One region of the Mizugakiibacter sp. genome, then DNA from elsewhere that is predicted to be linked to it. Evidence: predicted binding sites of a transcription regulator. Region 1 holds the regulator's gene; each other region holds the start of a gene.

Region 1 (3,841 bases):
GTGATGCGCCACGGACTGAAGGGCGTGGCGCTGGTCACCACCGACGATTTCCGCATCGGCGCCGAGGAGCAGTTGTTCCACTACGGGCGCCTGCTCGGCGTGCCGGTGTACAGCGCCGGCGAGCCGGCCGCGCTGCGCGCGCTGATGGAGCGCCTCGCCGACCAGCGCCTGGTGCTGATCGACACCCCGGGCATGGCCTGCCGCGACGCGCGCGTCGCCGCGCTGATGCAGGGCCTGCGCGAGACGCGCGTGCCGGTGCGCAACACGCTGGTGCTGGCCGCGAACGCGCAGGCGGCGGCGCTGGACGAGGCCGTGCGCGCCTACGCGCCGTTCGCGCCGGCCGGCTGCATCCTGACCAAGCTCGACGAGGCGCCGGCGCTGGGCGGCGCGCTGTCGGCGGTGATCCGCCACCGCCTCGCCATCGACTACACCACCGACGGCCAGCGCGTGCCCGAGGACATCGCGCGCGCCGACGCGCACCGCCTGGTGTGCCGCGCGGTCAAGGCGCACGCGCCGGCGGCGCAGCTCGACGATCTCGTCATGGCCGAGCGCTTCGGCCGCGTCGCCGTCGCGTTCGCGTAAGGAGCGCCGCATGCACGCCGCATCCGCATTCGCCGCAACGCCCCACGGCGCCGGCTCGTACCACGAGGGTTCCATGTCAGGGAAGCTGATGAATCAGGCCGTCGGGCTGGCGCGGCTGGCGCAGCGCCGGCCGGTCAAGGTGATCGCGGTCACCAGCGGCAAGGGCGGGGTCGGCAAGACCAGCGTGTCGGTGAACCTGGCGATGACGCTGGCGATGGCGGGCCGCGAGACGCTGCTGCTGGACGCCGACCTCGGCCTCGCCAACGTCGACGTGATGCTGGGCCTGCAGCCGGGCCGCAACCTGAGCCACCTGCTGGCCGGCGACTGCGGCATCGAGGACCTGGTGCTGGACGCGCCGCACGGGCTGAAGGTGATCCCGGCGACCTCCGGCACGCGGCGCATGGCCGAGCTCGGCACCGCCGAGCACGCCGGGCTGATCCGCGCCTTCGCCGACTACGCGCGGCCGCTGGACGTGATGGTGGTGGACACCGCCGCCGGCATCGCCGAGAGCGTGACCCTGTTCAGCCGCGCCGCGCAGGAAGTGGTGGTGGTGGTGTGCGACGAGCCGGCCTCGATCACCGACGCCTACGCGCTGATCAAGGTGCTCAGCCGCGACTTCGGCGTCGAGCGCTTCCGCGTGGTCGCCAACATGGTGCGCGACGCCGCGCACGGCCGCCAACTGCACGAAAAGATCCTGCGCGTCACCGACCGCTTCCTGCAGGTGGCGCTGGACTACGTCGGCGCGGTGCCCGACGACGACCACCTGCGCCGCGCGATCCGCCGCCAGCGCGCGGTGGTCGACGCCTTCCCCGGCAGCCGCGCCGCGGTGGCGCTCAAGAATCTGGCGATGGCGGCCGATAAGTGGGACGTGGCGGCGGGAAGCCGCGGCCACCTGGAGTTCTTCGTGGAGCGCCTGGCCGGCGTGCCGGCAGCGCTGGGGGCATGACGATGAACGCCAGCGCGGAATACCTGGAGGTCCAGCGCATCTCGGCCGACGAGCTGGTGCGAAAACATGCGCCGCTGGTCAGGCGCATCGCCTACCACCTGATGGGGCGGCTGCCGCCCAGCGTGGAGGTCGGCGACCTGATCCAGGCGGGCATGATCGGCCTGCTCGAGGCGGCGCGGAACTATGCGCCGTCGCGTTCGGCGAACTTCGAGACCTACGCGGGGATACGCATCCGCGGGGCGATGCTCGACGAGTTGCGCAAGACCGACTGGACGCCGCGCTCCGTGCACCGCAAGGCGCGCGAAGTGGCGGAGGCGGTACGCCAGCTGGAAGGCGAGACCGGGCGCGACGCCGACGAAACGGAAGTGGCGCGCCGGCTCGGCATCACGCTGGACGAGTACCACCAGGTGCTGCGCGACGCCGCCAGTTGCCGCCTGCTCAGCCTGTCCGGCAGCGGCGACGAGGATGGCAGCGGGATCGACGTCGCCGACGAGGGCGGCGCCGGCCCGGCGCAGGCGCTGGAGGCGGGGGCCATGCAGGCGGCACTCGCCGAGGCGATCGACGGCTTGCCGGAGCGGGAGAAGCTGGTGATGTCGCTGTACTACGACGAGGAGCTGAACCTGAAGGAGATCGGCGAGGTGCTCGGCGTGACCGAATCGCGCGTCTGCCAGATCCACGGCCAGGCGCTGGTGCGCCTGCGCGCGCGCATGGCCGACTGGCGCGAACGGCGCTGACACGGATTACGCCTCCCCCTGCCTGCGGGGGAGGCCGGGAGGGGGTAGCTCACCCGCGAGGAGCGACCCCTCCCCGGCCCTCTCCTGCCGGACAGGGGAGGGAGCACGAAGACACGAGAGCGGAGGCGAGCTTGGACCGGAACATGAAGATCCTCGTGGTGGACGACTTCTCCACTATGCGGCGCATCATCAAGAACCTCCTGCAGGAGCTCGGCTTCGGCAACATCCAGGAAGCCGACGACGGCGCGACCGCGCTGCCGATGCTCAAGAGCGGGCAGTTCGACTTCGTGGTCACCGACTGGAACATGCCGGGCATGACCGGCATCGCGCTGCTCAAGGCGATCCGCGCCGAGCCGGCGCTGAAGGCGCTGCCGGTGCTGATGGTGACCGCCGAGAACACCCGCGAACAGATCATCGAGGCCGCGCAGAACGGCGTGAACGGCTACATCGTCAAGCCGTTCACCGCGGTCACGCTGAAGGAAAAGCTGGAAAAGATCTTCGAACGACTGGCGACGGCGAGCTGAAGGGGATGCGCATGGACACCACCACCGGAGCGCCGCAGCTGCCGGCCGCAGCCTTGCCTGCGGAACTGAAGGAACTGCTCGGCGCCAGCGACCCGGGCAGCTTCGAGCAGGCGCTGGACGCCTTGATCCGGCGCCGCGAGCACGCGCTGTTCCACGCGCTCGGCAAGCTCGCGCGCGAACTGCACGAGGCGGTCAAGCATCTCGCCAGCGACGTCGAGACGGGCGGCCTCGCCGCGCAGGCGCTGCCCGAAGCGCGGCGCCGCCTCGGCGAGGCGATGAGCATGAGCGAACAGGCCGCGCACGCCAGCCTCGACGTGACCGAACGGCTGATGCCGGAAGCGGTGCGGCTGGAAGAGGCGGCGGGCACGCTGATGATGCGCTGCGACGGCCTGGCCGGCGACCCGCTGGCCGACGACGCCGGCGCGCTGGCGCGGCAGGCGGCGATCTTCGCCGACGCCTGCCGGGAAGGTTTGCGCGAGATGACCGTGGCGCAGTCCTGGCAGGACCTGACCGGCCAGCGCATGCAACAGATCGGCGGGTTCATGGAGCGCGCCGAGCACGTGCTGCTGGAACTGGTGCGGCTGGCCGGCGCGCTGGCCGGCACGTCGCCGCCGCCGATCGCGGCGACGCCGGGCGCGACCGCCTCCACCCAGGACCAGGTCGACCGCCTGCTGGCCGAGTTCGGCTTCTGACGCCATGGCGCAGGCGCCGGACACGAGCATCCTCGCCGATTTCCTGGTCGAAGCCGGGGAACTGCTCGCGGCGCTCGGCGACCAGTTGATCGCGCTGGAGGCCGCTCCGCGCGATCCGGCGCTGCTGAACGCGGTGTTCCGCGCCTTCCACACGGTCAAGGGCGGCGCCGGCTTCCTCGCCGTCGAGCCGATGGTCGCGCTGTGCCATCGCGCCGAGGATTTGTTGAACGACGCGCGCGCCGGCCGGCTGCTGCTCGACGCCGACACCATCGACGCGCTGCTGGCCGCGCTCGACCAGTTGCAGACGATGATGCGCGCGCTGGGCGCGGGCACGCCGCCCGCGCCCGCCCCCGCCGGATTGCT
Region 2 (7,218 bases), on a different contig from region 1:
TGCGCCTTGATCATGTTGACCAGCTCGGCGGTGAGGTCGACGTTGGACGCTTCCAGCGCGCCCGACTGGATCTCGCCGAGGTTGCCGCTGCCGGCGGTGCCGCGCACCGCCTGGCCGGACTGGAAGGTCTCGCCCCAACTGGTGTTGCCGAGCTGCTGCAGCGCCTGCGGGTCGGCGAACGTCGCCAGCGCGACCTGGCCGAGCGCGCTCGACTGGCCGTTGGAGAAGCGCGCCGAGACCACGCCGTCGGCGCCGACCTCGATGCCGCTGAGGCGGCCGGTGGCGTAGCCGTCCTGCTGGATGCCGGTCACCGAGAAGGCGTTGCCGTACTGCGTGGCGCTGCCGAAGTCGAGGGTCAGCGCCAGCGGCTGCGCGCCGGCGTTCACCACCTGCGGCGGGAACGCCAGCTTGCCGCCGGCCGGCGACTGCAGCGCGCCGTTCTGGCTGAACACCACCTGCTGCGATGGGCCGGCGGCATTGCCGTCGAGGTAGAGATACGTGTCCCAGGTGTTGACCGCCGCGTTCTTGACGAAGTACAGCGTGCCGGTGTGGGTCGCGCCCAGCGAGTCGTACACGGTGAACGCGGTGGACTGGTTGAAGCTGGTCGGATCGGTCGGGTCGAACGGCGCCGTGACCGGCGGCGTGGCGTCGGCCGGCAGGTTGAGCTGCAGCTGCGCGTTGGTCGAGGCCTTCGGCGCGCTCTGCGAGGTGATCAACTGCAGGTCGGTCAGCGCGCTGATGTCGAAGCCGCCGGAGGCGGTCGGCGGGTACACCTGCAGGCGTTCGCCCTGCGGATTCACCACGTAGCCGTTGCGGTCGGGGCTGAACGCGCCGGCGCGCGTGTAGGCGAGGCCGGAGCCGCTGCGCACGGTGAAGAAGCCCTTGCCGCTGAGCGCGAGGTCGAGGCTGTTGTTGGTGTACTCGATGTTGCCCTGGCCGAACTGCTGCGACACCGCGGCGACGCGCACACCGTTGCCGATTGCGGTGGTGCTGACGTCCTGCGACGACACCGAGAACAGGTCGGCGAATTCGGCGCGCGACTGCTTGAAGCCGGTGGTGTTGACGTTGGCGATGTTGTTGGAAGTGACCTCGAGATCGGACGCTGCCGCATTGAGGCCGCTGAGCGAAACGTTGAACGGCATGACTGCTCCCCCTTGGGATCACATGATCTGTTTGACCTGGTCCAGCGTGGTCGCGCCGACGCCGTCCACCTGCAGGGTCGGCGCGGCGCCGGTGGCGCCGACGCTGACCCCGGAAACCGCGCCGACCACGTAGGTGCCGGCCGCCTGCGACGCGCCGCCGCTCCACACCTGCGCCGACACCGCGTAGTTGCCGGCGGGCATCGGCGTGCCATCGTCGGCCTTGCCGTCCCAGGCGAATTGGGCGAGGCCCGCCGGCCGCTCGCCGAGGTTCAGGCTGCGCACGAGCTGGCCGCTGGCGTCGGTGATCTTCACCACTACCGTGCCGCCGGCCTGCACGTCGACGCCGCCGCCGACCGTGCCGCCGGCAGCGAGGTTGGCGGTGCTGCCGGGCACCATCACGCGGTGCCCGACCAGGTCGGCCGCGCGCAGCGCCTGGTCGGCCTGCAGCGACGCCGCCAGCGCGTTGAACGAGGTCTGCAGGCCCTGGATGCCCGATACCGTGCTGAACTGCGCGAGCTGGCTCATGAACTCGCCGCTCTCCATCGGCTTGGTCGGATCCTGGTTGCGGAACTGCTCGATCATCAGCTTGAGGAAATCGCTCTGTCCGAGCTGGTCGCGCGAACCCGAGCCGGACGATGTCGCCATCGCCGTGTTGAGCGAGTTGCCGATCGCGTTCATGTCGGTCACGTGGACTTCCTCACTTGCCGAGGTCGAGGGTTTTCAGCGCCAGTTGCTTGGCGTTGTTCATCACCTCGACGTCGTTCTGGTAGGCGCGCGAGGCGGAAATCATGTTGACCAGCTCGTCGACCGGGTTGACGTTCGGCGTGTAGACCTTGCCGTCGGCGTCGGCCAGCGGATTGCCCGGCTCGTAGCGGCTGCCGACCGGCGCCTGGCTCTCGGTGACGCCGAGCACGCGCACGCCGCTCGCCTCGGCGTCGCGGCCGAGGCCGCGCTGGATCGCCGCGAACACCGGCTCGCGCGCGCGGTAGACCGTGTCCGGGCTGGAGCCGACGCTGTCGGCGTTGGCCAGGTTGGACGCGGTGGTGTTGAGGCGCACCGACTGCGCGGCCATGCCGCTGGCGGCGGTGTCGAAGATGCGGAACAGGGACATGCTCAGCCACCTCCGGTGATGGCGGTGCGCAGCATGCGGATCTGCGCGGTGATGAAGGTGAGGCTGGCCTGGTAGCGCACGCTGTTTTCGGCGTACGCGGCCTGCTCCATCTGCGGATCGACGGTGTTGCCGTCCATCGACGGCTGCAGCGGCACGCGGTACTTCAGCGCGGCGCCGGTGGCGGGATCGCTGCCGGCCGCGGCAGGGTGGCCGGGTTCGGTGAGCGCCAGGCGCACGTCGCCGGCCGCATCGCCGGACTGCGCCGCCAGCGCGCTGCGGAAATCGACGTCGCGCGCGAGGTAGCCCGGCGTGTCGGCATTGGCCAGGTTCGACGCGAGCACTTCCGCGCGCCGCTGCCACAGGCTCAAGGCCTGCGTGTGGATGCCGAATAGTGGATCGTTGCCGTTGCTCATCGCCCGCTCCCGTTCGTGGGATCGACGGGCTGCCGGCAGCAAGGAGCGTGCCACTGCGTCCGCAGGTAGCGGCGACGCGGGCTGCAGGCCGCGCCGCGCAAGGCGATGCGCGACATGCGGCAAGTTCTTGCCGGTGCCGGCGGCAGGCCGCGACCGCGGCGGCGACGGAAAACCGTCGCGCCGGCGAATACCCGCGGATCAGCCCCGCTGCGCGCGCACCTGCGCCAGCAGCTCCAGCACGCTCGCGGCCAGCAGGTCGGGCTGGAACTTGGCGACGAAGCGGTCGGCGCCGACGTCGCGCACCATCGCCTCGTTGAAGCCGCCGCTCAGCGAGGAGTGCAGCACCACCTTCAGCGGCGCCAGCGCGGCGTCCTCGCGGATCGCGCGGGTCAGCGCGTAGCCGTCCAGCGCCGGCATCTCGATGTCGGAAATCACCAGCGCGACGCGTTCCTCGGGCGCAAGCGCGGCCTGCTCGCGCAGCATCGCCAGCGCCTCGCGGCCGTCGTGCGCGACCACGCACTCGATCTCCATCTGCTTCAGCACCTCGACCAACTGGCGGCGCGCGACCGCGGAGTCGTCGGCCACCAGCACGCGCCGCGGCTGCGCCTCGGCGCGCTGCGCGGCGTTGCGCAACCGCGACGACACCTCGGCCTGCGCGCCGTTGACCTCGGCGAGGATCTGCTCGACGTCGACCACCGCCACCAGTGCACCGTCGATGCGCGTCACCGCGCTGACCCGCGCGCCGTAGCCGAGGCCGTGGCCCGGCGTCTCCATGTCGGCGCCGTCGCAGTGCACGATGCGCTCGACGTCGCGTACCAGGAACGCCTGCACCGAGCGGCTGAACTCGCTGACGATCAGGTGCGCCTCGGCCGGATCCTGCAGCGGCGGATAGTTCATCGCGCGGATCAGGTCGATCACCGGCAGCGTGCGCCCGCGGTAGTCGACCGCGCCGGCGACCAGCTCGTGCATGGTCGGCAGGCGTGCCAGCGGCGGGCAGCGCAACACCTCGCGCACCTTGAACACGTTGATCGCGAAGCGCGAGCCGCCGTCGAGGCGGAACAGCAGCATCGCCGTGCGGTTGTGCCCGGCGAGGCGGGTGAAGCGGTCGACGCTGTCCAGCAGGGCAGTGGCCATTCGCATGCGTTCCGTGGCGGATGCACGGTTATCGGCGCGGCGGGGCGGGAGCTTGAGGGAGGCCGGCGTGGGACAACGCAGATGCGCCCGTCGCGTCCTTCGCCACGCATGCCATCGATTTGCGACGCGCCGTTTCCATTCTCCACCCCCGCTCCCCACTCCATCCCCAATGGCACACGTCTTGCTTCCTCAAGTTTCGACGCTTCGGCGCGATCTGTATGCCGAACCCCCTGCCATCACGAGCGCACCGATGACCCTCCTGTTCAGCCAGCACGTCCACGCCCTCGCCGCCGCTGCCGCCGCCGGCGATCGCGAGCGCCTCGCCGCGCTGACGCGACGCCATCCGGCCGCCGCGCGCGCGCTGGCGCCGGCGCTGGCCGCGCTGGCGGAAGGCGCGCCGCAGGCGGGCACGGCCGTGCTGCATGGCGCGCGTGCGCTGGAACAACAGGGCATCGCGCTGAACGGCGCGCGCGTGCTGGCGCGCGAGCTGGGCGAACTGGGCGCGGGCTTCGACGGCTGCCGCCAGGGCGTCGGCAATTTGACGGCCGCCGCCGCCGGCATCGCCGCCGGTGCGCGCGAGGCCGACGCCGCCGGCGCGCGCGTGCGCACCGGCATCGCGCGCGGCGCCGAAGCGGTGTCCGGCCTGGACGGCCAGCATCGCCTGCTGCGCAGCGCGCTGTCCGGCATGAGCCAGGCGCACGCGCAGTTCGCCGATTTCTCCGGCGAGATCCGCCGGCTCACCGCCAGCGTGCAGGAGATCGCGCACCAGACCAACCTGGTCGCGCTGAACGCGGCGATCGAGGCGGCGCGCGCCGGCGACGCCGGGCGCGGCTTCGCCGTGGTCGCCGACGAGGTCAAGCAACTCGCCGAGAAGACCGCGCAGGCGACTGCCGAGATCGAGGCGGTCACCACCACCATGAGCGAATTCTCCGGCCAGCTCGACCAGGCCGTCGACGACGGCCTGCGCCGGCTCGACCAGGCCGGCGCGACCGCCGCCGAAGCCGCCGCCGCGCTGACCGAGGCCGGCGCCGCGTCCGCCGACGGCGCGGCGCGGATGGCCGCCGCCGCCGATGCCGCGGACGGCGTGCGCCGGCATGCCGAGGGCGCGGCGGAATCCCTGGGCGCGCTGGCGCGCCGGCTCGACGAGGCGCGCCGCCAGGCCGAGGCGCTGATCCGCAGCGCGCTGCTGGCGCACCGTCTCAACGTCGCGCGGCTCGGCGCGGACGGCGCCGCCGACGCCGCCACCGTCAGCCACGCGATCCGCGAAGCCAGCCAGGGCCTGCGCTATGCGCTGGAGCTGGCCGCGCAGGACCCCGACACGCTCGATCTGCGCTGGCTGGAAACCGACCAGCCCGGCCAGCAGATCGCGCGCTGGATCGAGCGGCTGGCGCGCGCGCGCGGGCCGCATCCCGCGCTGGAAACGCTGGCCGACGCCGGCCGCCGCTACGCCACGCGCAGCGCGGAGCTGGCCGGCCTGATCGCCGACGGCCGCGCCGGCGAGGCGCGCGGCGCGCTGCACGAACTCGACGGCGACCTCGAACGCATCAGCCAGAGCCTGGCCACGCTGGCCGCGGGAGCGGCGGCGTGAACCTGTGCGGCCGCCTCGCGCTGGCGCTGCCGCTCGCGGCGGGCGCCGTCGCGGCGCAGGCCGCCGACGGCATCCAGCCGCTGGACAGCCTGCAGCGCGCGGCGGAAGCCTACGTGCGCGCGCATGTCGCGCCCGCCGGCGGCCGCGTCGTCGTGCGCGCCGCCGCGCTGGACGCGCGCCTGCGCCTGGCCGCCTGCGCCGCGCCGCTGCAGGCCGAGCTGCCGGGCGACCGCATCGCCGGCACGCGCGCCAGCGTCGCGGTGCGCTGCCCGGGACCGCGCGCATGGCGGCTGTTCGTGCCGGTCGAGGTGCACGTCTATCGCGAAGTGCTGGTCGGCGCGCGCGCGCTGGCGCGCGGCGAAACCGTCGCCGCCGCGGACGTGCGCGCCGAACAGCGCGACGTCGCGCAGCTCGGCTACGGCTACCTTACCGATCCGGCCGCGCTGGCCGGACGTCAATTGCTGCGGCCGCTGCGCGCCGGGGCGGTGCTGAGCCCGGCCGCGCTGGCCGCGCCGACGCTGGTGCGTCGCGGCGACCAGGTCACCCTGCTGGCCGGCGCCGGCGCGCTGGCGGTGCGCAGCAGCGGAACCGCGCTGGAGAACGGCGGCGAAGGCGCGCAGGTGCGCGTGCGCAACGCCGGCTCCGGACGCATCGTGCAGGGCGTGGTGCAGGCGGCCGGCACGGTCGCGGCGCTGCCCTGAGGGGGCGTGCGGCGGGCCCTAAAGTTTTCCCGCGGCAGGCCGATACATCGTGCAACAGGTTGAAACTGGCGGAAGGCCCATTCGCATGGACAACAAGATTGCCCCACGGCTGCCCCTGCAGCCGCAGCCGCGCGACGGCCGCCTCGGCGGCAACGCCGCCGCGGGTTCCGCCGCCGGCACGGACGCCGCCCGGCCCGGCGCCGACAGCGTGCAGTTGACCGACTCGGCGCGCGCCCTGCACCAGGCCGAACGGCCCCGCGCGGATGCCGCGCCGGTGGACGCCGCACGCGTCGAACGCCTGCGCCAGGCGCTGGCCGACGGCGGCTACCAGGCCGATTCGAGCCGCATCGCCGACAAGCTGCTGGCGCTGGAGCGCCAGATCGGCGGGAAGTCCTGAGATGGACCTGTCCGACGAGCTGACGCGCACGCTTGCGCTGGTGGTCGGCGAGATCGCCAGCACCGCCGAGCGGCTGCTCGCCGAGCTCGAGTGCGAGCGCGACGCGTTGCTCGCCGGCGACGACGCCGCGCTGGACGCGGCCGGCGCGGCCAAGGACGCCCACGTGCGCCAGCTCGAAATGCTCGAGGCCGAACGCGTGCACCTCGCCGCGCAGATCAGCGGCGGCTTCGGCCTGGCCGCGATGCAGAGCGGGCTGGCCCGCGATCCGGCCACGCTGGCGCGCTGGCAGCAGGCGCTGGCGCTGCTGGCGCGCTGCCGCGAGCTGAACCAGAACAACGGCGCGGTGGTGGACGTCAAGCTGCGCCAGGTGCGCCAGGCGCTGCACCTGCTGACCGGCGAATCCGCCGACGCCGGCCTGTACGGCCCGCGCGGCGCCGGCGCCGTCGCGCGGAGGCCGCACTCCATCGCCAAGGCCTGACGCGGCCGGGCCGTACGGACGCCGCCGAACGTGATTACCGCCGGCCACGAGATCCAGGCGCTGCTCATGAGGCTCATCGCCGAACGCACGCCGTTGTCGGTGTTCCTTCCGGAAGCCGGCGCGCCCTACGGCAGCCTGCTGCTGGGCCTCGACCGCGAGCGCGGGCAACTGATCGCCGACGCGCTGTACCCCGCCGCCGGCCACCGGCGCGCGGTGCCGGGCCTGGCGCTGCACGTGGCGACCCGATTGGGCGG
Region 3 (7,218 bases), on a different contig from region 1:
CCAGCAGCGCGGCCAGCGCGTCGAGCTTGCGTGCCGGCTCGACTTCGTAGAAGCGCTGCTCGATGGCGCCCTCGGCGTGCGCGGTGTCGACGATCACCTCGACCGGGTCGTGCTGGAATTTCGCGCTGATCTCGCGGATCGCCTCGGGATAGGTCGCCGAGAACAGCAGGGTCTGGTGGTGTTTGGGCATCTTGCCGGCGATCTCGGCGACCGCCTCCTCGAAGCCCATGTCGAGCATGCGGTCGGCCTCGTCCAGCACCAGCACCTTGACCCCGCCCGCGTGCAGCGCACCCTTGCGCAGCAGTTCCTGCACGCGCCCCGGCGTGCCGACGACGATGTGCGGATCGTGCACCAGCGAGGCCAGCTGCGGGCCGAGCGGCATGCCGCCGCACAGGGTCAGCAGCTTGACGTTGGGGATGAATGCGGCGAGCCGGCGGATCGCCTTGCTCACCTGGTCGGCCAGCTCGCGCGTGGGGCACAGCACCAGCGCCTGCAGGCGGATCGTGGCGGGATCGAGCCGCGCCAGCAGGCCGAGCCCGAACGCCACGGTCTTGCCGCTGCCGGTGCGCGCCTGCGCGATCACGTCGCGTCCCTCCAGCATCGGCGGCAGGCTGTGTGCCTGCACCGGCGTCATGCGCGCATGGCCGAGCGCATCGACGCCCTGCAGCAGGGGCGCCCCCAGGGGCAACGAAGCGAAGTCAGTCATGCGCCATGATCGCAAAAACGGCGGCGGCGCGCGTATCGCGGCGCCGGGCGGCTGCACCTCCCGTGCCCGGCAAGGCGCATACTGAGTGCGGCCCACCGTACGGAACGGCCGTACTCCACAGAGGAAAGCGCCATGAGCAAGGGCATGAACCAGAAGAAGGACACGAAGAAGAAACCGACCCGCACGATGAAGGAGAAGCGGGCGGCCAAGCACGAAAAGAAGGCGGCCAAGTCGTTCACGCCGGCCTGACCCCGCCTCGACACGGCGCCGCGCAAGGCGGCGCCGCGGGTTTTCCGCATCTTGCACGCGGTTCATCGCGCGCGACGCGCTCCGCTGCGGCGTTTCGGCTGCGCGACGCTTCTTCGCTACAATGCGCCCTTTCCGAGGGACGATGATGGCGAAAACCAACTATTCATTCGAGAAGCGCCAGCGCGATCTGGCCAAGAAGAAAAAGCAGGACGAAAAGCGCCAGAAGAAGGCTGCGCGCAACGCGGGCGGCGGCGCGGATGCCGCGCCGGAATCCGCGCCCGGCGCCGTGCCGCCCGCCCCGCACGCGGACTGAGCGGCCTCCGCGGCGGACCGCCGCGGCCGCATCGACCGGCGCGCCGCGGAACCCGCCGCGCGCCTACCACTGGGTGCGTTCGGGCAGCAGCCCCTTCAGCTCGGCATCGGTCAGGTTGCGCCATTGGCCGATGCGCAGGTTGCCGAGCTTCACGTTGATGATGCGCACGCGCCGCAATTGCGTGACCCGATAGCCGAACGCCGCCGCCATCAGCCGGATCTGCCGGTTCAGGCCCTGGGTCAGCACGATGCGGAAGCCGAACTTGGCGATGCGCGCGGTGCGGCATGGCTTGGTCATCTGGCCGTGGACGCGCACGCCGCGCGCCATGCCGGCGAGGAAGCCCTCGCTGACCGGCTTGTTCACGCCGACCAGGTACTCCTTCTCGTGCGCGTTCTCCGAGCGCAGGATCTCGTTGACGATATCGCCGTTGCTGGTCAGCAGGATCAGCCCTTCGGAATCCTTGTCGAGGCGCCCGACCGGGAAGATGCGCTGCTGGTGGTCGACGAAATCGACGATGTTGCCCGGCACGCCGGTGTCGGTGGTGCAGGTGATGCCGATCGGCTTGTTCAGCGCGATGTAGACATGGCGGCGCGCGCCGCGCGGCGCCGCCTTCAGGCGCACGATCTCGCCGTCGACGCGGACCTCGTCGCCTTCCAGCGCCTTCGCGCCGACCTCGGCGCGCGCGCCGTTGATCGTCACCCGCCCGGCGGCGAGCAGCTCGTCCGCCTCGCGGCGCGAACACAGGCCGGTTTCGCTGATGTACTTGTTGACGCGCATGCGCAGTCGCGGGGCGGCGGAAAGCGCGCATTATCCGTCAGGACCGCGGCGTGCGGCGCGGACGCGCGGCCATGCGCGTGGGAGAATGCCCGGCCATGGCCCACCCCTCCGCCGATTCCGCTGCCGTCCGCTGCGACACCTGCCAGGCCTGCTGCTGCCGGCTCAAGGTCGTGCTGCAGCCCGATGACGCCGTGCCCGATGCATACATCGACGTCGACGCGCACGGCATGCAGGTGATGGCCCGGCTCGAGGACGGCTGGTGCATCGCCCTCGACCGCGACACGATGCGCTGCACGATCTACGCCGACCGCCCGCTCGTGTGCCGCGAGTTCGCGATGGGCGGCGCCGACTGCCGCGAAGAACGCGCGGCCTGGCTGGACGCGCGGCGTTAGGCGCCGCCCACGGCGCCGCGTTCATGGGCTCTCTCGCCACCGGATAGAGGATCGGCGCGAGGGGTGCCGTCCGCAGGACGGCCGCTGTTCGCCAACGCAATGCACGCGCTGCCGCATGCGCCGCGCGATCATCTCCCTCTCCCCAGCGGGGAGAGGGAAAGCAAAGCCAAAGCGCGCCGCCGCGCAGCGCGAGATAAGGCGAAGCGTTCAGTGCTTCGCGTACACCGCCATCACGTCGCGGCGCAATGCGGCCTGGCTCGTGCCGCGGCTGTAGAACATGTGGCCGCCGGGATATTCCTTCACCTGCACGCGGCTGGCGTCGCCCATCACCGGCATCTGGTCGACGATCAGCACGGAGGCCATGAACGGGCACGACAGGTCGCCCCAGCCGTGCACGATCAGCACCTGCAGCTTGGGGTCGATCGCCACCGCCTGGCGCAACTCCTGCACCGAACCGCGTCCTGAACCTTCGCGGTTCCACAGGCGGTTCACCTCGTAGCTGAGCGCGTTGTAGCGGCCGTCGTACTTCCAGCCGACGGTGCGGGTGATGAAGTCGACCATCGCCGTGGTGGTCGGCGCGATGATGCCGTCGAGGATCGGGTCGTTGGTGCGCTGCTCGGGGTCGAACGGGAACGGATCCCACGCGGTCACGTTGGAATCGTAGCGGCTGCCGAGCTTGCCCTCGGCACGGTACACCTCGCGCAGGTAGGCCTGTGTCTCCAGTCGCCCGCCGGAGCGGCGCACGAAGGCCGGATCGAGGCCGGAGAGTTCGGTGACGCGCTTGACGATGCGCTCCAGCGCCTGCGGATCGGAGCGCCCCTTGAGCAGGTCGGTGACGTAGTCGCCGCGCGTGTAGGCGATCACGTCGGCCATCGCCGCATCGGTCAGCTTGCCCTGCCGCTCGAGGTTGGCGGCGGCGATGCTGGGCAGGGTCAGCATCCACGGCAGCGGCGACAGGTCGCCGTCCTTGGAAGCGTCCGGATCGAGGTACGGCGAGACCAGCACCATGCCGTTCATCGCCACGCCGAGGCGCGTCTGCAGGTAGTGCGTGATGCGCGGACCGCGGAAGCCGCCGTAGCTTTCGCCGACCAGGTACTTGCGCGAGGTCATGCGCCCGTTCTTCACCAGCCAGTCGTAGACCACGCGCGACAGGTAGTGGATGTCGGCATCGGTGGCGTAGAACTGCTTCTTCGCCTCGTCTTCCGGCACGCGCGCGCGGCTGAAGCCGGTGCCGACCGGGTCGATGAACACGAGATCGGTGAAATCGAGCCAGGTGCCGGGGTTGTCGCGCAGCGTGGCCGGGTCCGACGGGCTGTCGCCTTCGGCGCCGAACTGCACGTGCTTCGGCCCGAGCGCGCCGAGGTTCAGGTACACCGACGAGGCACCCGGCCCGCCGTTCAGCGCGAACGTCACCGGGCGGTCGCGACCGGGCACGGTGTAGGCGACGTACATCACGTCGGCGATCACCTTGCCCTTCGCGTCGCGCACCGGCAGCGAGCCGACGGTGGCCTGGTAGCGCACCGTCCTGCCGCCGATCTCCACGCTCTGCTGCACGGACTTGTCGGCCGGGAACGGCGGCAGGTCCATGCCGTCGTCGGCGTGACTCGCCTTGGCGTCCTTCGCCGGCGCATCGGCGGCGAAGGACGGCGCCGGCGCGAACGCGCCGACAGTCAGGCACGCCGCCAGCACGGCGGCCATGGAACGCTGGAACATGCGGAACCCCTTGTCGAATGCAACGAAGCGGACCCGCGCAGGTTAGCCGCCATCGTGCCGGCTGCGATGTGCCGAAAGGCGCATTTGGAAGGTCGGCGCCGCGGCATCCGCTGGTTGCGCTCGCGTCATCCCGGTGTGCCATGCCGCCGCCGTGCGCGGCGGTGGTCTGCCCGGAAATATCCAAGGCGGGCCCGACGGCGCCGTGGCAAACCCGGGTCGAATTCCGATGGCGCACACCCGCAATCTGCGCGCGTGGGCACGAGTGCGCGATGTCTGTTCGCACCTCAGCCGCAAGGCGCACGGCGAGGGCCTGCTCAGCGTAGCGAGGCGATCGATCGAGCAACCGAAAAAAAAACTAAAGGTGATGCTCACATTGCCGTTAAGTACTTTTGTACACAGATGTAAATGTCTCTGGTCAAGACGCATGGATGCGATGGGTCGCAGCCCCAGGCATGCGAGTCGGCGCATCACGCGATCGAACCCGACGGCCGCCTGCCGCAGGTCGCGCGCACAAACCGCGCCCGCCCCCCAGCGTGGACGTTCCGCAGGTGGTCCGCCCGCGCCAGCGCCTCCGCATGCCGTCTTGACGTAACAGGGCCCCGTACTCACAAAAAAGAACAAGAACGCAGCAAGGGATATGGACCTTCGCACAAGACCGAAGCTGGAAGCCCTGCGGTCGGCGCTCATGGACTTCCATCGGGCGCACTTGAACCGCCACCTCCCGCATGCGCTCGCGCTGATCGCGTTGGCCCTGCCGCTCGCCGACGGCCCCGACCTCTCCGACCTCGCGACGATGGCGCTGGTCGCCATCGGCACCGGAGCGGGCGCGACGATAGCCTGGCGTAGCGCGCCGGCGCGCATCGAGAACCGGCACCGCCGCGAAGTGGAGGACTTCATCGACGGGCTGGGCGCGCTCGAACAGGAAATCACTTCGCTCTGGGTAAAGCAGATCGAGACCGGCCGCAGCGAAAGCGAGCGCGCCATCGTCGAATTGACCGGTCGCTTCTCCGGCATCGTCGAAAAACTTGGCAGGGCGGTCGACGCCTCGAACCTGTCCGCACAATCGGTGGACAGCGCACAGGGATTGACGGCGGTGTTCGCCAGGAGTGAGGCGAGCCTGCAATCGGTGATCCGCTCGTTGCGGACCGCGCTGAGCCGCGGCGACGACCTGCTGGGCGGCGTCGGCAACCTCGTGCAGTTCATCGATCAATTGAAGGAGATGGCCGCCGCAGTCGCCAGCATTGCCCACCAGACCAACCTGCTGGCGCTCAACGCAACGATCGAAGCAGCGCACGCCGGCGAGGCCGGACGCGGATTCGCCGTGGTGGCGGACGAGGTGCGCAAGCTCTCCAACCTTTCCGGCGAAACCGGCCGCCAGATCGGCAAGAAGGTCGCCACCATCAGCGACGCCATCCATGCCGCATTCCAGGCAGCGGAAACGTTCGCCGAGGAAGATGCTGCGTCGGTGACCGACGCGGAAGCCGCCATCGGCGGCGTGCTGGACGATTTCCGGCGAGTGATCGGCAGCCTGTCCAAAGCGGCGAGCATCTTGCGCAGTACCGGCATCGGCATCAAGGACGAGGTGGCCGAGTCGCTGGTGCTGCTGCAGTTCCAGGACCGCACCAGCCAGATCCTGAGTCACGTGCGCGACAACATCCAGGCTTTTCCCGCCTGTCTGGAGAAGAGCGGCGACGCCTGGCGCGCGCACGGGCGCCTGATGGCCATCGACTGGTCCGAACTGCGACGGGAGCTGGAAAGCTCCTACGCAACGCATGAAGAGCACCGCAACCACGACGCCGGCAGCACCATCGCGGCCGGCGACGAAATCACATTTTTCTAGGAGGCGGAGTACGCGATGTCCAGGACCATCATGATCGTCGACGACTCGGCCTCGCTGCGACAGGTCGTCGCCATCGCGCTGAAAGGCGCCGGCTACGCGGTGATCGAAGGCTGCGACGGCCAGGACGCGCTGGCGCGGCTGAACGGGCAGAAAGTGCACCTGATCATCAGCGACGTGAACATGCCCAACATGGATGGCCTCAGCTTCGTGCGCGCCGTCAAGCAGATGCCGGACTACAAATTCACGCCGGTCATCATGCTCACGACCGAATTCACCGACAAGAAAAAACAGGAAGGCCAGGCCGCGGGGGCGAAGGCCTGGATCGTCAAACCCTTCAAGCCGGAACAACTGCTGGGCGCGGTGCAGAAGCTGTGCCCGTCGTGACGGGACGCCACATCGCACCGCGCCGCACCACTCACCGGAGGACACCATGGCAACGGAACGAAAGCGGAAGAAATCCGCACCCCCTTTGTGCATCGAGGGGGAGATGAGCATCTATCGGGCGCGCGAGCTCAAGCAGACACTGCATGCGCCCCTGGAAAAAACGGCGACGATCGAGGTGGACCTGTCCGCCGTCACCGAACTCGACACCGCGGGCCTGCAGCTCCTGCTGCTGGCAAAACGGTCCGCGCAGGCGAGACAAGGCGATCTCCGCATAGTCGCGCACAGCCCCGCCGTGGGCGAAGTCTTCGCGCTGCTCCAGCTCGACGGACACTTCGGCGTCTCCGCCCCTGCCTCATCCGATACTCCGCAGAGGCACTGACATGGAACTCGATCAGGCGCTGCAGACTTTCATCGCCGAAAGCCGCGAGCAGCTCGAAGACATGGAAAACGCCCTGCTCGCCGTGGGGCGGGAGGAGGAGGACGAGTCCGAGAAGGTAAACGCGATCTTTCGCGCCGCCCACACCATCAAGGGTTCGTCCGGCCTGTTCGGGCTCGATCACGTCGTCGCCTTCACGCACGTCGTGGAAAGCGTGCTGGACCGCGTTCGCGACGGCGAGATTCTTCTGGTCGACGACCTGGTCAGCCTGCTGCTGTCCTGCCGCGACCACATGGGGATGCTGATCGACGCGGTGGCGAACGAGGGCGCCGACGCAGGCGGCGGCATTGCGGAACAGGGCGCCCCGCTCGTCGCGCGGCTACGCGGGTACCTGGACGCACCGCAGTCCGCCGATCCGCCGGCGGCAGCCGCGCCGGCCGCCGCGCCCGCAGGCGACGCCGCGGCGGA
Region 4 (3,004 bases), on a different contig from region 1:
CAACATGGTCGGCGAACTGGTGATCACGCAGTCGATGCTGGGCCAGGTCGGCGAGCACTTCGAGCCGTCGATGCTGGACACGCTGCGCGCCGGCCTGGCGCAGCTCGAACGCAACACGCGCGAGCTGCAGGAGAGCGTGATGCGCATCCGCATGCTGCCGATCAGCACGGTGTTCAACCGCTTCCCGCGGCTGGTGCACGACCTCGAGCGCAAGCTCGGCAAGCAGGTGCACCTGGAACTGCACGGCGAGCAGACCGAGCTGGACAAGACGGTGCTGGAGAAGATCGGCGATCCGCTGGTGCACCTGGTGCGCAACGCGATCGACCACGGCCTCGAGCCGCCCGAGCGGCGCCGCGCCGCCGGCAAGCCGGACACGGGCACGCTGCGCCTGAACGCCTACCACCTCGGCGGCAACATCGTCGTCGAGGTCAGCGACGACGGCGCCGGTCTGGACCGCGAAGCGATCGTGCGCAAGGCGCGTGAGCGCGGCCTGATCGGCGCCGCCGACCAGCCGGACGACGCCGCGGTCGCCGAGCTGATCTTCCAGCCGGGCTTCTCCACCGCCGCCACCACCACCGACCTGTCCGGCCGCGGCGTCGGCATGGACGTAGTCAGGCGCAACGTCAACGACCTCGGCGGCGCGGTCACGGTCGCCAGCCGGCCGGGGCGCGGCTCCACCTTCACCATCGTGCTGCCGCTGACGCTCGCCATCATCGACGGCCTGACCGCGCAGGTCGGCGACGAGCGCTACATCATCCCGCTGGTGTCGATCATCGAATCGATGCAGTTGAAGCGCGAGCAGATCAACCGCATCGGCAGCGAGGGCGAGGTGTTCCGCTTCCGCGAAGGCTACCTGCCGATCGTGCGCCTGCACGCGCTGTTCGGCTGCCGCGACGCGATCACCGACGCCACGCGCGGCATCGTCGTGGTGGTCGAGGGCGAGGGCCGCCGCGTCGGCCTGCTGGTCGACGCGCTGCTCGGCCAGCAGCAGGCGGTGATCAAGTCGCTGGAAGCGCACTACCGCCGCGTCGGCGGCATCTCCGGCGCGACCGTCACCGGCGACGGCTCGGTCGCGCTGATCGCCGACGTGCCCGGCCTGGTGCGCCTCGCGCACTGCAAGACGCGCGTCGCCGCCTGACCCGCACGCTGCGCCCACCGCGTCCGGCGGGGCCTTCCGATCGGCCGGCCGGCGGGGCTCAAGCTTTGCCGGCGCCGGCCGATTCCACGGGCAGGAGCGCCCGCCGCAGCGGGCACGGACGACGAAGGTGCGCAGCATGAGCGAGATCTCCACACGCGACGGCGCCCAGTTCGGGCAGGCCGGCGCACAGTCCCTCACGTTCAACCTGGCGGGCGAGGAGTACGGCGTCGACATCCTGGCGGTGCGCGAGATCCGCGGCTGGTCCAGGGTCACGCGCGTGCCGCAGGCGCCGGACTTCATCCTCGGCGTGCTCAACCTGCGCGGCGCGATCGTGCCGATCATGGACCTGCGCCTGCGCTTCGGCCTGCCGCGCGAGGAATACACCGCCACCACGGTGACCATCGTGGTGGCGCTGAACGGCCGCCACTTCGGCATGGTGGTGGACGCGGTGTCCGACGTGCTCGACGTGCGCGTCGACGAGATCAAGCCGGTGCCCGACTTCGGCGCCGCGGTCGACACCGAATACCTCAAGGGCCTGGTCGCGGTCGGCGAGCGCATGGTCATGCTGCTCGACGTCGAGCGCCTGCTCGGCCACGACGACTGGGCGATGGTCAAGGCCGCCGCCGAGCCCGAGGCGGCCTGACTGCGGAGGCAGGCGCACCGGACCGGCCGCGGTCGCCGGCCGGGGCGCGGACGTGCGCCGCCTCGGCGCGGACCCGCTCAAGCTTGCGCGCCCGCTGCCGATGCAGTGACTGCAACGCCGGCCTTTGCCGCACCACGATCGGGATCCCACCATGAAACTTCCGCGGTTCCACTTCAACTACACGCTGAAGCTGCGCATGCTGGTGCGCCTGGCTTTGGTGCTCTTCTTCCTGGCGCTGGTCGGCGGCGCCGGCGTGCTCGGCATGCAGCGCGCCAGCGACGCGACCGGCAACCTCTACCGCGACGCGCTGGTGCCGGCCACGCTGGTCGGGCGCATCCTCAACGACATCAACGCCAACTGGACCGAGCTGCAGCGCGCCGTGCAGGCGCACCAGGCGTCGCAGGTCGAGGCCAGCCTGCCGCTGATCGAAAGCCGCGAGGCCGAGATCAAGCAGTTGTGGGCGCAGTACCAGAAATCCGCGCTCACCGAGGCGCAGCGCAAGCAGGCCAAGCTGTTCGAGCAGGACCGCGAGATGCTGCTCGCCGGCATGGACGACGCGGCCGCCTCGCTGAAGGAGGGCGACTTCGACCGCGCCCAGGCAATGATCCAGATGAAGGTGATGCCGGCGTTCGCGCCGGTGCAGGCCGACGTCTCCACCCTGCTCGACCTGCACGTCAAGGACGGCGAGGCCAAGTTCGGCGCCGCGGCCGCGCAGAGCGCGTCGGCGCGCAACACCACCATCGTGGTGATCCTGGCCGGCCTGCTGCTGTCGCTGATCTTCGACGGCCTGTTCATCCGCTCGGTGACCACGCGCCTGGTCGAGGCGACCTCGATCGCCAAGGCCATCGCCGACGGCCGCCTCCACAACGCCATCAAGATCGTCTCGCACGACGAGCTCGGGCAACTGCGCGCCGCGTTGCACGACATGGACATGCGCCTGACCGAGATCGTCACCGACGTGCGCAGCGGCTCGGAGTCGGTATCGACGGCGGCGAAGCAGATCGCGCAGGGCAACGACGACTTGTCGCAGCGCACGCAGGAGCAGGCCAGCTCGCTGGAGGAAACCGCCTCGTCGATGGAGGAGATGACCGCGACGGTGCGGCAGAACGCGGAGAACGCCTCGCAGGCCAACCAGTTGGCGCGCGGCGCGCGCGAGCAGGCCGAACGCGGCGGCGAGGTGGTCGCCAAGGCGGTGCAGGCGATGGGCGCGATCAACGAATCGA

The links. The regulator FliA, encoded in region 1, starts transcription of late flagellar genes. The targets are predictions, from matches to a motif close to TAAAGTTTNNCNNNCNNNGGCCGATAA.
Region 2: the regulator FliA is predicted to act here: its motif matches at 3,829-3,855, upstream of ABFC67_RS12965 (chemotaxis protein).
Region 3: the regulator FliA is predicted to act here: its motif matches at 4,507-4,533, upstream of ABFC67_RS11540 (methyl-accepting chemotaxis protein).
Region 4: the regulator FliA is predicted to act here: its motif matches at 1,197-1,223, upstream of ABFC67_RS11490 (chemotaxis protein CheW).

Annotation. Positions count from the first base shown of each region.
Region 1 is NZ_JBDKSX010000088.1:24-3,864, reverse strand. It holds partial or broken gene flhF (flagellar biosynthesis protein FlhF) at 1-582, shown strand, start outside; gene ABFC67_RS09325 (MinD/ParA family protein) at 671-1,528, shown strand; gene ABFC67_RS09320 (RNA polymerase sigma factor FliA) at 1,531-2,262, shown strand; gene cheY (chemotaxis response regulator CheY) at 2,394-2,786, shown strand; gene ABFC67_RS09310 (protein phosphatase CheZ) at 2,798-3,478, shown strand; partial or broken gene ABFC67_RS09305 (Hpt domain-containing protein) at 3,483-3,841, shown strand, end outside.
Region 2 is NZ_JBDKSX010000121.1:12,685-19,902, forward strand. It holds gene flgE (flagellar hook protein FlgE) at 1-1,142, opposite strand, end outside; gene ABFC67_RS12950 (flagellar hook assembly protein FlgD) at 1,161-1,820, opposite strand; gene flgC (flagellar basal body rod protein FlgC) at 1,840-2,253, opposite strand; gene flgB (flagellar basal body rod protein FlgB) at 2,256-2,666, opposite strand; gene ABFC67_RS12965 (chemotaxis protein) at 2,865-3,800, opposite strand; gene ABFC67_RS12970 (methyl-accepting chemotaxis protein) at 4,051-5,388, shown strand; gene flgA (flagellar basal body P-ring formation chaperone FlgA) at 5,385-6,089, shown strand; gene flgM (flagellar biosynthesis anti-sigma factor FlgM) at 6,175-6,486, shown strand; gene flgN (flagellar export chaperone FlgN) at 6,488-6,964, shown strand; gene ABFC67_RS12990 (flagellar regulator YcgR PilZN domain-containing protein) at 6,995-7,218, shown strand, end outside.
Region 3 is NZ_JBDKSX010000108.1:3,972-11,189, forward strand. It holds gene dbpA (ATP-dependent RNA helicase DbpA) at 1-706, opposite strand, end outside; gene ABFC67_RS11520 (hypothetical protein) at 1,101-1,268, shown strand; gene ABFC67_RS11525 (pseudouridine synthase) at 1,332-2,051, opposite strand; gene ABFC67_RS11530 (YkgJ family cysteine cluster protein) at 2,141-2,437, shown strand; gene ABFC67_RS11535 (peptidase S10) at 2,645-4,135, opposite strand; gene ABFC67_RS11540 (methyl-accepting chemotaxis protein) at 4,788-5,990, shown strand; gene ABFC67_RS11545 (response regulator) at 6,006-6,374, shown strand; gene ABFC67_RS11550 (STAS domain-containing protein) at 6,478-6,753, shown strand; gene ABFC67_RS11555 (chemotaxis protein CheA) at 6,755-7,218, shown strand, end outside.
Region 4 is NZ_JBDKSX010000107.1:71-3,074, forward strand. It holds partial or broken gene ABFC67_RS11485 (chemotaxis protein CheA) at 1-1,138, shown strand, start outside; gene ABFC67_RS11490 (chemotaxis protein CheW) at 1,275-1,781, shown strand; partial or broken gene ABFC67_RS11495 (methyl-accepting chemotaxis protein) at 1,933-3,004, shown strand, end outside.